Regions from separate parts of the Streptomyces sp. NPDC111520 genome, predicted to be linked through region 1. Evidence: riboswitches for the same ligand, from Rfam matches in the RefSeq annotation. Region 1 holds a riboswitch; each other region holds the start of a gene.

Region 1 (4,638 bases):
ACCACTTGTGCACGTCGTGGACCTCGACGGCGGCAGGTCGTACGTCGGTGGTCATGTCGCGGTCTCCGCCCGGACGCGGGCCCGCAGGTCGCCCAGCGCGGTCCGCAGTTTCTGCAGGGGGGTCGGCGGGAGCGTGCGCAGCGCGCCGCGCGAGTAGTGCCGCTCGACGTAGAACTGGACGACGGAGACGACACTGGTGAGGATCACGTACCAGACGGTGGCGACCAGCAGCAGGGGCACGATGTCGCCGGGATAGGTGCTGCCCATGCTCTGTACCGAGCCGAACAGGTCGAGCAGCGAGACGTAGAAGACCAGCGAGGTCCCCTTGATCAGCCCGATGAGCTGGTTGACGTAGTTGGGGACGACGGACCGCAGCGCCTGCGGAAGCACGATCCTGGCGAACTGGTAGCGCTTCGGCAGACCGAGCGCGGCGGCCGCCTCGTGCTGCCCTTGGTCCACGGAGAGGATCCCGGCCCGCACGACCTCCGAAGCGTAGGCCGCCTCGTTGAGGCTCAGACCGACGACGGCGACCGCCAGATCGGTGGCGAGCCTGGACTCGTCGAAGGTGAGGAAGGCCGGCCCGAAGGGCACACCCAGGCTCAGCGTCCGGTACAGCGCGCTGAAGTTGTACAGGAACAGCAGCACGACGATGAGCGGCACCGAGCGGAAGAGCCAGGTGTACGTCCAGCTGACGGCGCGCAGCACGGGGCTGCCGGAGAGCCTGGCGAGCGCGAGCGCGATCCCGCCGAGCAGACCGAGCGCCGCGCTGTACGCGGTCACCTCCAGCGTGACGAGCAGTCCGTCGAGGATCACCGGCCGGACGAACCAGTACGCGAAGCGGTCCCACTGGTAGAAGGGATTGGTCGCCAGGCCGTGGACGATCTGGGCGACGAGCACCAGCACGATCGCCGCCGCGAGCAGCCGCCCGCGGCGCCGCAGGGGCAGCACCCGCTGTGCGGCGGGCGGTGGAGGTGCGGAAGGTGTCCCGCCGAAGGGTGGCGCGGGTGGGGTCGGCGCCGAGCGGGGGGACACGGCGGTGCCGGGTGGTTCGGTCATGGATGACTCCAGCGGTTCGGTACGCCCGCCCGGGCCGCGCACGCGGCAGCGACCCCGCCGGGCAGGGAATCGGCGGGCGTGGCGACGACGGGAGGCGGGGCAAAGCGGGCGGGCCCGGGTGGGTGGGGACAACGCCGCGTCAGCGGCGGTGTGCCGGGGTCAGGAAGCCGTCAGCCTTGACAGAGGGCGCGACAGGGCGCGGTACACGCGCAACAGAGGGCGCTGTGGAAGTGGTGCGGGCCGACGGGCAGCCGCGGGGGCGACGTGACGCGGCCGTGGGGCCGCTGTGCGGCCGTCCCCGGGGCTGCGTGCATTGTCGTCACCGTCACCGTTCCGCCCCGCGGGGCCTCGCGTTCACCGTCGTCGTCGGGCCGTACGGTCCGGTCGTCGTCCGGGGCACCGCACCGCGACACGGAGGTCGCCGTCCGGCGGGTCCGGACTCGCGCCGGAGTTCCTGCCCGATCTGCGGCGTAAGTTAGGCACGGCCCGCAGGGAATGTCAACGACCCTGTCTCACATCGTGAGCGGTGCGATGAGACGCGCACCGCTGCCTTGACGCGCGGGGTTTGACGACTCGACACTGATGGGCAGGTCACGATCGTCAGCGCCCCCCACACCGCCCCGCGGCACGGTGGGTCATCGGCCCCGGCCCGCTGACGGGCAACCCTCACATCGCGGTGGGGTGCCCCGGGTGACGACCTGGCCCCGCCGGCGCGGCGGGGCAAGCGCGGTCCCGCGTCCCGCGGGCCCCGAGCCGGGGAGGCGGACATGCCCAGGGCACGAGTCCTGTTCCTCACCCGCCGTCTGCACATCGACCTCCTGCGCGTCTGCAGCGCGTTCGGCGCGGCCGGCTGACCTCCACCCAGGACCTTCAGCCGTTCCGCCGCCGGTGCCTCCACGGGGTGACCGGTGGCCGCCACGCCTTGGAGAGGGCATGACCGACACGATCCCGCTCGAACCCGGCCTCCACGTGCTCTGTTCCGCGCTGCCGCCCACGTCACGTCCCGAGCGCTTCCGCAGCCGCATCGGTGTCGACCTCGCCGGCGGCTTCTACCCGGCGCCCCGTCGCTACGAGTTGTTCCTTTCCCCAGGATGTCCGCTCTCGCAGCGGGTCGCCATCACCCTCGACCTGCTGGGGCTGCGGGACTCCGTCGTCACGACGCCCGTCCCTGCGGGTGCCGCGGGCGGCACGGCGCTCGCGGCGCTGCGCGGGGCCTACGAGGCCACGTGGCACCGCTACGACGGCCCGCTCACGGTGCCCGCGCTGTGCGACCGGTGGACCGGACGGGTCGTCAGCAACCACACTCCGGACATCCTCGGAGACCTCGCGGGCCGCCTCGGCGCCGAAGGGTGCCGTCCCGTGCCGCAGCTGTATCCCCCGGCGCTCCTGGCCGACATCGAGACCATCCGGCGCACGGTGGACGCCGGCGTCACGCGGGCCGCCCGTCAGGCCGCGGACGGGGCGCCGTCCGAGCGCGACGCGGCGCTGCGGACCCTCCATGCCACCCTCGACCTGCTGGACCGCAGACTGGCCCGCGGGGCCCACGTCCTCGGCGCGCACCTGACTGCGGCCGACGTCGACGTGTGGGTGGCCCTCACCCACCTCGACAGCGGCCTGCTCTCCCGCCACACCCACCTCTCGGCGTACGCCGCCCGTCTGGACGCGCACCCGGTGTTCCGCGAGCAGCGGGCAGGTGGGGCCCTCACGCCCGTGTCGTAACGCACGGAGCCGTCCCCGCCGCGTAGGGCGAGCACGGGGGTCGGGTCGGCCGGTCGCTCAGGCGTCCCGGGCCGGAAGGGCGGGGCGCGCCCGGATACATGGGATGGAGGGATCGGCGGCAGGCTGGTCGAGGAGTTCGGCTGAGGACCTGACCACGGTGCGGGGGTGCGCCGGCCGCGTGGGTGGTCGATGTGCTCGACGTGGTAGCCGTCGTCTTCGAGGGCGGACACGATGCGCTGGCCGGCCGTCGCTGCGGAGGGCAGGGTGTCCGGCTGCCTGCTGTCGCTCAATTCGCAGCGGCCCGTGCGCTGCAACCGCACTCCTGGCCCAGGACCAGGGCGCCGGCGAGCAGCAACTGCGTGTGGTCGGCGCCGAGGGCCTGCGGGACTTCTGCTTCCGCGACCGCCGCGCCACCCGCCTGCAGGTGGAGTTCACCGATATCGACTACATAGAGTTCGAGTCATAGAGACGCGCGGCTTCTACCACTCGACTGCTCGTGCCGACGCGAAGGTGGCGGAGTGGAGTGTGCTGATGCTCGTAAGGTCACGCCCGCCCCGACGATCAGACGCCTTTCGATCCCGAGCGATCGCGCGCTTGCGTAAGCGCACCGGTCTCATTGGCGCTCCGGGGCGTGTCCGATCTCGTCGCGCATGGCTTGCAGAATGGCTCTCGCGGCAGCTGACGCGTCGGCGGCCGTGACCATCACGGTCTCTCTGTTGAGTACGAGGGCGGGGTCCTCCACTCGCAGCCACTTCACGCCGTTTGGGACGGTGTCTGCCGCCAGTGCGGGCAGGACCGAGACGCCCAGCCCAGCGGCGACGAGCCCCAGGCGTGTCTGCCAGCCGCGGGCCTCGTAGGCCACCCGCGGCAGCGATGTCACGCGGGACGACGGCACGTGAGTGGGCCTGTCTCTGGACGTACAGGACCGTCTCCAGCCGGGAGTGTGCGTGTTCAGTGCCGGGCGGCTGCTGCTGGTCTCCCAGTTGTCGCGGCCCGTGCTGCTCGCCGTTGTCGAAGAACACCTCCAGGGCGTGGACTTCTGGCGCACCGACGAGTACCACTCCTTCTCCCGCCGTTGCGCGCCGACGCGGGGCGCGCTCTGGCGGGCAGCCCGGACCGGTGGGCCCACCGCTTCGCCCAGTACCTCATCGAATCGTCGGACAGCCCGTTGCACGAGGGCCGGTGGCTGCTCAAGTGCGAAAGTACGCTTCGGCGCTGGCGCCACGCCGACGCTTCGCATGCCGAGTACTGGAGCTCCGTGCTCGTCGACGGCCATCCGAATGGATACAACGGCAGTGGCAGCCACCTGCGTAGCCCGACGTAGGGGTCAGGACCCATCAGCGGGCTCGACGTGCAGTTGGCCTGCCACGTTACGGGAGAGGTGGTCGGTTGGCCACGGAGTGGAGGGTGGCGGGCCAGTCCGAGATGATGGCGGGCACCCGGTCGTCGGTCCCGCCGTGTGGCGCCGGCGGAATGTCGTTGCGGTAGCGCAGACCGAGCATCCGGTTGCCGGGCCAGGGAAGCGCAACGTCGTGCTCGCGGCGGCGCAGGTGATCGGGCAGGGTACCCGTACTAGTCGACGAGCCGCCGAGGATGCCGGTGCGCAGCAGTTCGTGTGTGCCGACATCTGATGGCTGCTTTCGATCATCCGGTGGTGGCTGGTTGCGGGCCAGCTGGGGCCGGAGGTCGTTGGAGTGGCACCGGTAGGCCGGAACCGCGGCAGGCGTGAGCCCTGGGCCGCGGTTCCGGTCCTGCGGGGGCGGGTTACTTCGTCAGGTAGGCGTCGATGATCGTCTCGTCGACGGTGTTGGCCTGCTTGTCCACGGCCTGTGCCTTGAACGACACGCTGCCGCCGGCCTTGGG
Region 2 (4,638 bases), on a different contig from region 1:
ACGTCGGCCCCGAGGTCGACGAGAACGGCGTGGAGAAGAAGGTCGGCCGCACCGCGAAGCTGCGCGCCAGGCTGTCCCGCGGCTACTACGGCGAGGGAACGCAGATCGACAAGCCCACCGTCGAGGAGTACGAGGAGATCACGAGCGGCCACGGTCACCACTGATCACTGAAGCTGTGCCACCGGGCAGGGTCCCGTCCATCCGATGGACGGGGCCCTTTCCCGTTCCCCCGCGCCGATAGGCTGGGGCCCGAAGACTTCCCGCCGCACGTCAGACCCCGTGGAGTGGACCATGAGCGTTGTGAACCCCGCCGGAGGCGCATCAGTGGCGGGCGGCTCCTGGCCCGACGTCCTGGGCGCACTGCTGAACGGCAGGGACCTCACGGCCGCGGAGGCGGCCTGGGCGATGGACCGGATCATGAGCGGCGAGGCCTCGGACGCCCAGGTCGCCGGCTTCATGGTGGCCCTGCGGGCCAAGGGCGAGACCGTCGAGGAGGTCACCGGCCTCGTCGAGTCGATGTACGCGCACGCGGAGCCGCTGGAGATCCCCGGCCCCGCCGTGGACATCGTCGGCACCGGCGGCGACCGGGCCAGGACGGTGAACATCTCCACGATGTCCGCCATCGTCATCGCGGGCACGGGCGCCAAGGTCGTCAAGCACGGCAACCGCGCGGCCAGCAGCGCCAGCGGGGCCTCCGACGTCCTGGAGAAGCTGGGCATCAACCTCGACCTGCCCGCCGCCCGGGTGGCGGCGGTCGCCGAGGAGACCGGGATCACCTTCTGCTTCGCGGCGAAGTTCCACCCCGCGATGAGGTTCGCCGCCCCGGCCCGCCGCGACCTCGGCGTCCCCACCTCGTTCAACATCCTCGGCCCGCTGACCAACCCGGCCCGGGTGGGGGCCTCTGCCGTAGGGTGCTTCGACACCCGGATGGCCGGCCTGATCGCGGGCGTCCTGGCCCGCCGCGGCTCCTCCGCGCTGGTGTTCCGGGGCGACGACGGGCTGGACGAGCTGACGGTCACGGCCACCTCCCAGGTGTGGGTGGTGCGCGACGGGAAGGTCGAGCAGGAGTCCTTCGACCCGCGCGACGTCGGCATCGAGCTGGTGCCGATCGAGGCGCTGCGGGGCGCGGACGCCGCCTACAACGCCGACGTCGCCCGGCGGTTGCTGGCCGGCGAGACCGGCCCGGTCCGCGACGCGGTGCTGCTCAACTCGGCTGCCGCGCTGGTCGCGTTGGAGGGCGCGGGCGGTGGGCTGACCGACGGGATCGCGGCCGGGATCGCCCGGGCGGCCGAGTCGATCGACTCGGGCGCGGCCGCCCGCACCCTGGAGCGCTGGGCCGCGGCCACGCACGCGTAGGGCGGGCGTACGGGAACGGCCGTGGAGGGCCGGGGCGGTTGCCCCGGCCCTCCGTGGCGTTCGCGGCGGGACGGACGGCCCGGGGCGGGGGCCCGGGGCCGGCCCGTCCGGGATGCGGACCGCGGCTTGCGGCGTCACACCCGTGTGGCATGATGCTGCGCAGGTCACGAGTGACAGCGAAACGGCCCCGGCCCGCTGTCCGGCAACCCTCCTTCCGTGGCGGGGTGCCCCGGGTGATGACCAGGCCGTAGGCAGCGAGGTCTGCGGCAAGCGCGGTCAGAGGAGTTCCTCCATGAGCAAGCGAATGCGCTAGGGCCTTCGGGGCCCCCTGTCGCGTACCCACCCTCCCCGGGCGTCCGCCCGCCGTGCCGAGGGCTTTCCCGTCATCACTGACGTTCCTTCACTCCCGCCTGCACCCAGGAGACTTCGCCATGTCGCCGCGCCCTGCCCTGCCCTCCACCGTCCACACCCCGCTGCCCGTGCTGGGGCGTGAGGTCCTCGTGCCGCTGGTGACCGGGGGCGAGGTCGGCTACGCCGCCCTCGACTACGCGGCCAGCGCGCCCGCGCTGCAGCGGGTCTGGGACGACGTGGCGGCCTACGCGCCCTACTACGGCAGCGTGCACCGGGGGGCCGGCTACCTCTCCCAGCTGTCGACGGACCTGTTCGAGCAGAGCCGGGCCACGGTCGCGGAGTTCCTCGGCTGTCGCCCCGGCGACCAGGTGGTCTTCACCCGCTCCACCACGGACTCGCTGAACCTGCTGGCCGCCGTCCTGCCCGCCGGCACCGGCGTCCTCGTCTTCGAGACCGAGCACCACGCCTCCCTGCTGCCGTGGCGGGACGCCGACGTGACCTACCTCGACGCCCCCCGCACGCCGGCCGAGGCGGTGGCGACGCTGGAGCGGGCCCTGGCCGCCCGGGTGGCGGACGGACCGGCGCTGGTCTGCGTGACCGGGGCGTCCAACGTGACCGGCGAGCTGTGGCCGGTGCGGGAACTGGCCGCGGCGGCCCACGCACATGGTGCCCGGATCGTGCTGGACGCGGCGCAGCTCGCCCCGCACCACCCGGTCGACATCGCGGAACTCGACGTGGACTGGGTGGCCTTCTCCGGACACAAGCTGTACGCGCCGTTCGGCTCCGGGGTGCTCGCGGGCCGCGCCGACTGGCTGTGCGCGGCCGAGCCCTACCTGGCCGGCGGCGGCGCCTCGCGTCGGGTGGCCCGCGGCGCGGACGGCGGGGTGGACGTCGACTGGCACACCACGGCCGCCCGGCACGAGGCGGGCTCGCCCAACGTCATCGGCGCCTACGCGATCGCCTCGGCCTGCCGCACGTTGACGGAGGCCGGCTTCGGCCGGCTGGTCGAGCGGGAGCAGGCGCTGGTGGCCCGGGTGCGGGCCGGACTGGCGGAGGTGCCCGAGGTGAAGGTGCTCTCGCTCTTCGGCGACGACGCCCCCCGGGTCGGCGTCATCTCCTTCGTCGTCGAGGGCTGGAACAGCTCCCACTTCGCGGCGGCGCTCTCCGCCGAGTACGGGATCGGCGTCCGCGACGGCCTCTTCTGCGCGCACCCGCTGGTGCGCACCCTGCTCGGGGGCAGCGAGCAGGAGCCGGGTGAGTGCGGGGCCCCCGAGGCCGCCCCGGACGGGGCCGGCCCCGCGCTCAACGCGATCCGGGTGTCCTTCGGCGCGGGCACCCCGGACGAGCACGTGGAGCGCTTCGTCGACGCGGTGCGGGAGCTCGTGGCGGAGGGCGCCAAGTGGCGCTACCGCACCGAGGACGGCCGCTGCGTGCCGGACCGCGGCCAGGCGTAGCGGCAGGTCCCGGGCGTCCCGGGCGTCCTAGGCGTCCTAGGCGTCCAGGCCGATGGCGAAGGCCGCCTCGAGGTCGTGCTGGGAGTAGGTGCGGAACGCCACGTGGGTGTCCGTGGCCTCGACGCCGGGGATCTTGCTGATCCGGCCCGGGATGACGTCCGCGAGCTCGTCGTGCCGGGCCACCCGCACCATGGCGACCAGGTCGTACGTCCCCGTGACGGAGTAGACCTCGCTGACGCTGTCGAGCGAAGCGATGGACTCCGCGATCTCGGGGATACGGTCGACGCTGGTCTTGATGAGCACGATCGCGGTGATCACGGCTGTAGGTCTCCTTGGGTCGCCCTGGCTGCGGGCTCCAGCTTAGGCGTTGTCCGATAGCACACCCACGCGCACAGGAAGCCGAAGACGAAGCCGGTGATGTGGGCGAGGTAGGCCGTGCCGGGACCCGTCTGCTGGATCTCGCCAGCCAGCCACTGCAGCACGAACCAGAAGATCAGCACCATCCAGGCGGGGAAGCGCAGCGGCAGGAAGAAGAGGAAGGGGAAGACGCTGGTCACCCGGGCCTTGGGGTAGAGGTAGAGGTACGCGCCGAGCACCCCGGAGATCGCCCCGGACGCGCCGACCAGGGTCTGGGTGGAGGAGGTGTGCCCGAGCGCGTAGCCGTACGTCGCGATGTAGCCCGAGGCGACGTAGAAGAGCAGGAAGCGGAAGCGGCCCATGCGGTACTCGACGTTGTCGCCGAAGACCCACAGGAAGAGCATGTTGCCGAGCAGGTGGACCCAACTGCCGTGCACGAACATCGCGGTGAGCACCGAGACGGACGGCGAGGCGGCGAAGGACCCCAGCGGCGGGCAGCCGCTCGGCATCGGGACCCGCGTCAGGGGGATGCGGCCCTGCCAGAGCTCGGTGGGGAAGACACCCCAGCGGGCGAAGTACGTCGCCTGGGCGCACACCTGATCGTGGCCCGTGCCGTACACGTAGGTGAGCCCGGAGGACGGGCTGATGACGAAGAGCACCGCGCACAGCCCGATCAGGGTGTACGTCACCACGGGTGTGCGGCGGACGGGGTTCTTGTCGTACACCGGGATGACCATGGACCGATCATGACGGAACGGGTGTAACGGTCGTGGGGCGCCTCGCCGCAGCGCGCGGGACCACCGAGGCCGTAGGGTGACCGGAACGCATCCCGCGCGACCGAGGAGACGACCGATGACGGTGCCCCTGCCGACCGCCACGACTCGCTGGCGTTGCACGCTGTGCGGCAACCTGACCCGGTTCGACGTCACCCGTTCCAGCAAGGTCGTCGAGTACGTCCACCTGGACCTGGCGGGCGAGCCCTCGGTCGAGGAGCGCGAGGTGGTCAGCGAGACCGTGGAGTCGGTGCGCTGCCGCTGGTGCAACGCCGTGGACCAGGTCGAACTGGTCGACCGGCCGGACGCGGCGGCGGCGGCGCAGGCCTGAGCGCGGCCGGGGACAA
Region 3 (4,638 bases), on a different contig from region 1:
AGCCGGCCCGTGCCCCCGGAGCTGCGCAGCACGGCGGCCCGGTCCCCCTCGCCCAGGGCCGCGCAGACCCAGACGGCGTCCGCGTCCGGCCCGATCGCGCTCAGGCCCGAGACGAGTCCGCCGCCGCCGCGGCGGGGGTCGAGCGTGCCGTCCTCGCGGAGGCTGTACGACACGGGGCCGCGGTTGGACGCGACCAGAACGCGCGCGGCATGCGAAGCGACCATGCGGCCAGCCTAGCCACGCATCCCTGACCGCAAACGTACGAGCTAGCCCAGCCGGGGGTTTCCGGCCTCCCGCCGGGGCCCCCGGGCCGGGGACCTACGCCACGGCGCGGCGGTGGGCGTACTCGGGGACCGTGCGCATCGGGGGGCGTTCCTCCGTCGCGACCTCGTGGACGCGCGGCTCGAAACCGCCGCCCGGCGCCCGGTCGAACTGGGTGAGGACGGGCCGCACGAGATGGCCGCGCGCCAGCCGGATCTGCGCGGTCCGGTAGATCGCCGCCGCCATGCGGCCCAGCGCCTGGCCGTCCTGGTGGCGGTGGTGCCGGACGCCCACGTCGACCTGGGCGAGCGCGTCGAGCCCGACCGTGTTGAGCGCGTCCACCAGCAGCCCCAGCTCCACCCCGTACCCCACGGGGAACGGCAGCCGCTCCAGCAGCGAGCGCCGCGCCGCGTACTCGCCGCCGAGGGGCTGGACGAACCCCGCCAGCTGCGGCCAGTGCAGGTTGAGCAGCGGCCGCGCGACCAGCTCCGTCACCCGGCCCCCGCCGGCCGGCAGGACCGTGCCCCCGGTCTCCAGCGGCCGGTCGTACATCGCCTTGACCAGCTGCAGGTCCGGGTCCGTGAGCAGCGGCCCGACGATCCCCGACACGAAGCGTGCGTCGAACTCCCGCAGGTCGGAGTCGACGAAGCAGACGATCTCCCCGCGCGTCACGAGCAGCGAGCGCCACAGCACCTCGCCCTTGCCGGGCAGCGCGGGCAGCCGGGGGAGCACCTCGTCCCGGTGGACGACGACCGCGCCCGCGGCGGCCGCGACCTCGGCCGTGCGGTCGGTGGAACCGGAGTCCAGCACGACGAGTTCGTCGACCAGCGGGACCGCCTCGCTCATCAGCTCGCGGCGGATCGTCCCGACGATCGCCCCGACCGTGGCCTCCTCGTCGAGGGCGGGCAGCACGACGCTGACCGTGCCGCGCGCACCGGCCGCGCGCTTGGCGGCGAGCAGTTGCGGCAGTGGCCTGTGGTCCGCCGTCCAGGACCGCCGCCGCAGCCAGCGGGCCACCTCGTCGAGCACTGGATCGCTCCGTTTCTGCCCGTCTCGAAGGACGGACGGCCTATGACCAGGTTCGAGGTCGTCGGTTACAGTCTTGAACACGAGGCATGACCATCGTATGTCCACGGTGATCGCGCCCCGTCCGACAAATGCCCGGGCCCTGCGCCCGGCGCCATACCGCTCATCCAGAGGGGCAGAGGGAACGGCCCGTTGAAGCCCCGGCAACCCTCCCGCCGACCGCGAGGTCCAGGTGGGGAAGGTGCCAATTCCGTCTCGCGGCGAAATGCGCCGCGAGGAAGATGAGGAGAAAGGGCCTCGCCTGACATGGCTGCGCAGACCGTTGCACCCGCGTCCACCGACTCCGCCTTCGGCCCCGCGTCCGCGCTCTCCTGCCGCGAGTGCGGCGAGCGCTTCCCGCTGGCCCCCCTCTTCGCCTGCGAGGTCTGTTTCGGGCCGCTCGAAGTGGCGTACGACCTCCCGAGCGGCGACCCCGAGACCCTCCGCAAGCGGATCGAGTCCGGGCCGAACAACATCTGGCGCTACGCGCCGCTGCTGCCCGTCCCCGCGGACGTGGCCGCCAAGCCCAACCTCAACCCGGGCTTCACCAAGCTGGTCAAGGCCGACAACCTCGCCCGCGAACTGGGCGTCACCGGCGGCCTGTACGTCAAGGACGACTCCGGCAACCCGACGCACTCCTTCAAGGACCGGGTCGTCGCCATCGCCCTGGAGGCCGCCCGCACCTTCGGCCTCACCACGCTGTCCTGCTCCTCCACCGGCAACCTGGCCGGCGCCGTGGGCGCCGCGGCCGCCCGGGCCGGCTTCCGCTCCTGCGTGTTCATCCCGCACGACCTGGAGGAGGGCAAGGTCGTCATGGCCGCGGTCTACGGCGGCGAGCTGGTCGGCATCGAGGGCACGTACGACGACGTCAACCGCTTCTGCAGCGAGCTGATCGGCGACCCGATCGGCGAGGGCTGGGGCTTCGTCAACGTCAACCTGCGCCCCTACTACGGCGAGGGCTCCAAGACGCTCGCGTACGAGATCTGCGAGCAGCTGGGCTGGCGCCTGCCGGACAACATCGTCATCCCGATCGCCTCGGGCTCCCAGCTGACGAAGATCGACAAGGGGCTCCAGGAGCTGATCAAGCTCGGCCTGGTCGAGGACAAGCCGTACCGCATCTACGGCGCCCAGGCGGAGGGGTGCTCCCCGGTGTCCACCGCCTACAAGGCCGGGCAGGACGTCGTGCGCCCGCAGAAGCCGAACACCATCGCCAAGTCGCTCGCCATCGGCAACCCGGCGGACGGCCCCTATGTGCTGGACATCGCCCGGCGCACCGGCGGCGCGGTGGAGGACGTCACCGACGAGCAGATCGTCGACGCCATCAAGCTGCTCGCCCGGACCGAGGGCATCTTCGCCGAGACGGCCGGCGGCGTGACCGTCGGCGTGCTGCGCAAGCTCATCGAGACCGGGCAGCTCGACCCGGCCGGGGAGACCGTCGTCCTCAACACCGGCGACGGCCTCAAGACGCTGGACGCCGTCGCCCCGACCTCCCGTCCCACGGCCACCATCCGCCCGAGCCTCGACGCGTTCCGCGCCGCCGGCCTGGCCGGCTGACCCCACCGCACCGGCTGACCCAGACTGAAGGTGAACCCCGCATCATGAGCGCTACCGTCCGCATCCCCACCATCCTCCGCACCTACACCGGCGGCCTGGCCGAGGTCCCGGCCGAGGGCGGCACCCTGGCCCAGGTCATCGACTCGCTGGAGCGGAACCACCCCGGCATCTCCGCGCGGGTCCTGGACGACACGGGCAAGCTGCGCCGTTTCGTGAACGTCTACGTGAACGACGACGACGTCCGTTTCTCCGAGGGGCTGCAGACCTCGGTGGGCGAGGGCGCGTCCGTCTCGATCATCCCGGCGGTGGCCGGAGGCTGCTGAGCCGCACGGCCCGCGGGCGACAGGGGTGCCGGGTACCTCCCGGCACCCCTGTGTGCGTGAGGGGTAGTTGAAGGCCTGTACAGTTGCCCTGAGCAGGTCGCAACTCCCTGCAACGCTCTGCGCAACCCCCCTTCCCGGGGCGGTCTTGTCGACGATTTATCGCCAAATTCACGTGGCGTTTGTCGTGTTGGCCCCCTATGTCCGGTCCGAGTTGCCCCGGATTATTCGCCGAACAGGCTCTTCTTCCGATTCCGTGTGCCCGGAATTCTCGTCCGATTGACCTGTTGCAGACAGCGTCCGGGCAGATACATTCAGCCGCGGTCGACGCGTTCCGGCGCACGCCCCCTTGGCTGTAGGGGGTGAGGTCTGACCCGGGTCCGCGAGGTGCGGGTCTGCGAAGGGCCAGCAATAGGGGAGTTAGGAATGGCTCAGGGCACCGTCAAGTGGTTCAACGCGGAGAAGGGCTACGGCTTCATCGCGGTCGACGGTGGTGCGGACGTCTTCGTGCACTACAGCGCGATCCAGATGGACGGCTACCGCACCCTCGAGGAAGGTCAGCGGGTCGAGTTCGAGATCTCGCAGGGCCAGAAGGGGCCGCAGGCGGACATGGTCCGTCTCGCAGCCGGCTGACGCGCCGCGCATCGGCCACGGAGCACTTTCGCGTACGGCCGCTCAAACGTACGCGTCGAGGCCCGCCCCGCACAGGGGCGGGCCTTCGTGCTGTCCGGGGGCCCGCGGACCGGGACCTGCGGGTTGTCCACGGCACCGGCCAAGCGGCTTGCACTCTCCTAGGGCGAGTGCTAATCATTGGCGTTAGCACTCTGACGTTGAGAGTGACAAAGGACCGAGTGGGTGAGGCCCGCTCGAACGCCGGAAAGGAACCGGCGGGAGGGCAGGCCGTCCGTCGCGGGCGCCGGCGCGGTCCTGGAGTAATCCTTCCCCGCAGCCGTGCGCCGCGGGGGGACCCCAAGTCCGGGAGGACCACTTCACATGGCCAAGATCATCGCGTTCGACGAGGAGGCACGGCGCGGTCTCGAGCGCGGGATGAACCAGCTCGCCGACGCCGTCAAGGTCACCCTCGGCCCCAAGGGCCGCAACGTCGTCCTCGAGAAGAAGTGGGGCGCCCCCACGATCACCAACGATGGTGTGTCCATCGCCAAGGAGATCGAGCTCGAGGACCCGTACGAGAAGATCGGCGCGGAGCTGGTCAAGGAGGTCGCGAAGAAGACGGACGACGTCGCCGGTGACGGCACGACGACCGCGACCGTCCTCGCCCAGGCGCTGGTCCGCGAGGGCCTGCGCAACGTCGCCGCCGGCGCCAACCCGATGGCGCTGAAGCGTGGCATCGAGAAGGCCGTCGAGGCCGTCTCCGCCGCCCTGCTCGAGCAGGCGAAGGACGTGGAGACCAAGGAGCAGATCGCCTCCACCGCCTCCA

Evidence for each region. A riboswitch is a leader RNA that binds a small molecule or an ion and turns the genes downstream of it on or off. The one in region 1 is predicted to bind S-adenosylmethionine.
Region 2: it holds a riboswitch for S-adenosylmethionine, as region 1 does, so the genes downstream of both, ACZ7MY_RS00045 (aminotransferase class V-fold PLP-dependent enzyme) here and ACZ7MY_RS40060 (glutathione S-transferase C-terminal domain-containing protein) in region 1, are expected to answer to the same signal.
Region 3: it holds a riboswitch for S-adenosylmethionine, as region 1 does, so the genes downstream of both, thrC (threonine synthase) here and ACZ7MY_RS40060 (glutathione S-transferase C-terminal domain-containing protein) in region 1, are expected to answer to the same signal.

Annotation. Positions count from the first base shown of each region.
Region 1 covers NZ_JBVKBW010000031.1:49,946-54,583, reverse strand. The annotation lists gene ACZ7MY_RS40070 (amino acid ABC transporter ATP-binding protein) at 1-55, opposite strand, end outside; gene ACZ7MY_RS40065 (amino acid ABC transporter permease) at 52-1,056, opposite strand; SAM riboswitch class IV at 1,646-1,789, shown strand; gene ACZ7MY_RS40060 (glutathione S-transferase C-terminal domain-containing protein) at 1,990-2,775, shown strand; gene ACZ7MY_RS40055 (LysR substrate-binding domain-containing protein) at 3,389-3,655, opposite strand; gene ACZ7MY_RS40050 (S8 family peptidase) at 4,540-4,638, opposite strand, start outside.
Region 2 covers NZ_JBVKBW010000001.1:6,417-11,054, reverse strand. The annotation lists gene qcrB (cytochrome bc1 complex cytochrome b subunit) at 1-164, shown strand, start outside; gene trpD (anthranilate phosphoribosyltransferase) at 292-1,356, shown strand; SAM riboswitch class IV at 1,519-1,635, shown strand; gene ACZ7MY_RS00045 (aminotransferase class V-fold PLP-dependent enzyme) at 1,788-3,161, shown strand; gene ACZ7MY_RS00040 (Lrp/AsnC family transcriptional regulator) at 3,198-3,479, opposite strand; gene ACZ7MY_RS00035 (rhomboid family intramembrane serine protease) at 3,476-4,255, opposite strand; gene ACZ7MY_RS00030 (hypothetical protein) at 4,371-4,622, shown strand.
Region 3 covers NZ_JBVKBW010000002.1:344,922-349,559, forward strand. The annotation lists gene ACZ7MY_RS05630 (alpha,alpha-trehalose-phosphate synthase (UDP-forming)) at 1-224, opposite strand, end outside; gene ACZ7MY_RS05635 (glucosyl-3-phosphoglycerate synthase) at 319-1,290, opposite strand; SAM riboswitch class I at 1,448-1,575, shown strand; gene thrC (threonine synthase) at 1,594-2,880, shown strand; gene ACZ7MY_RS05645 (MoaD/ThiS family protein) at 2,925-3,203, shown strand; gene ACZ7MY_RS05650 (cold-shock protein) at 3,627-3,833, shown strand; gene groL (chaperonin GroEL) at 4,194-4,638, shown strand, end outside.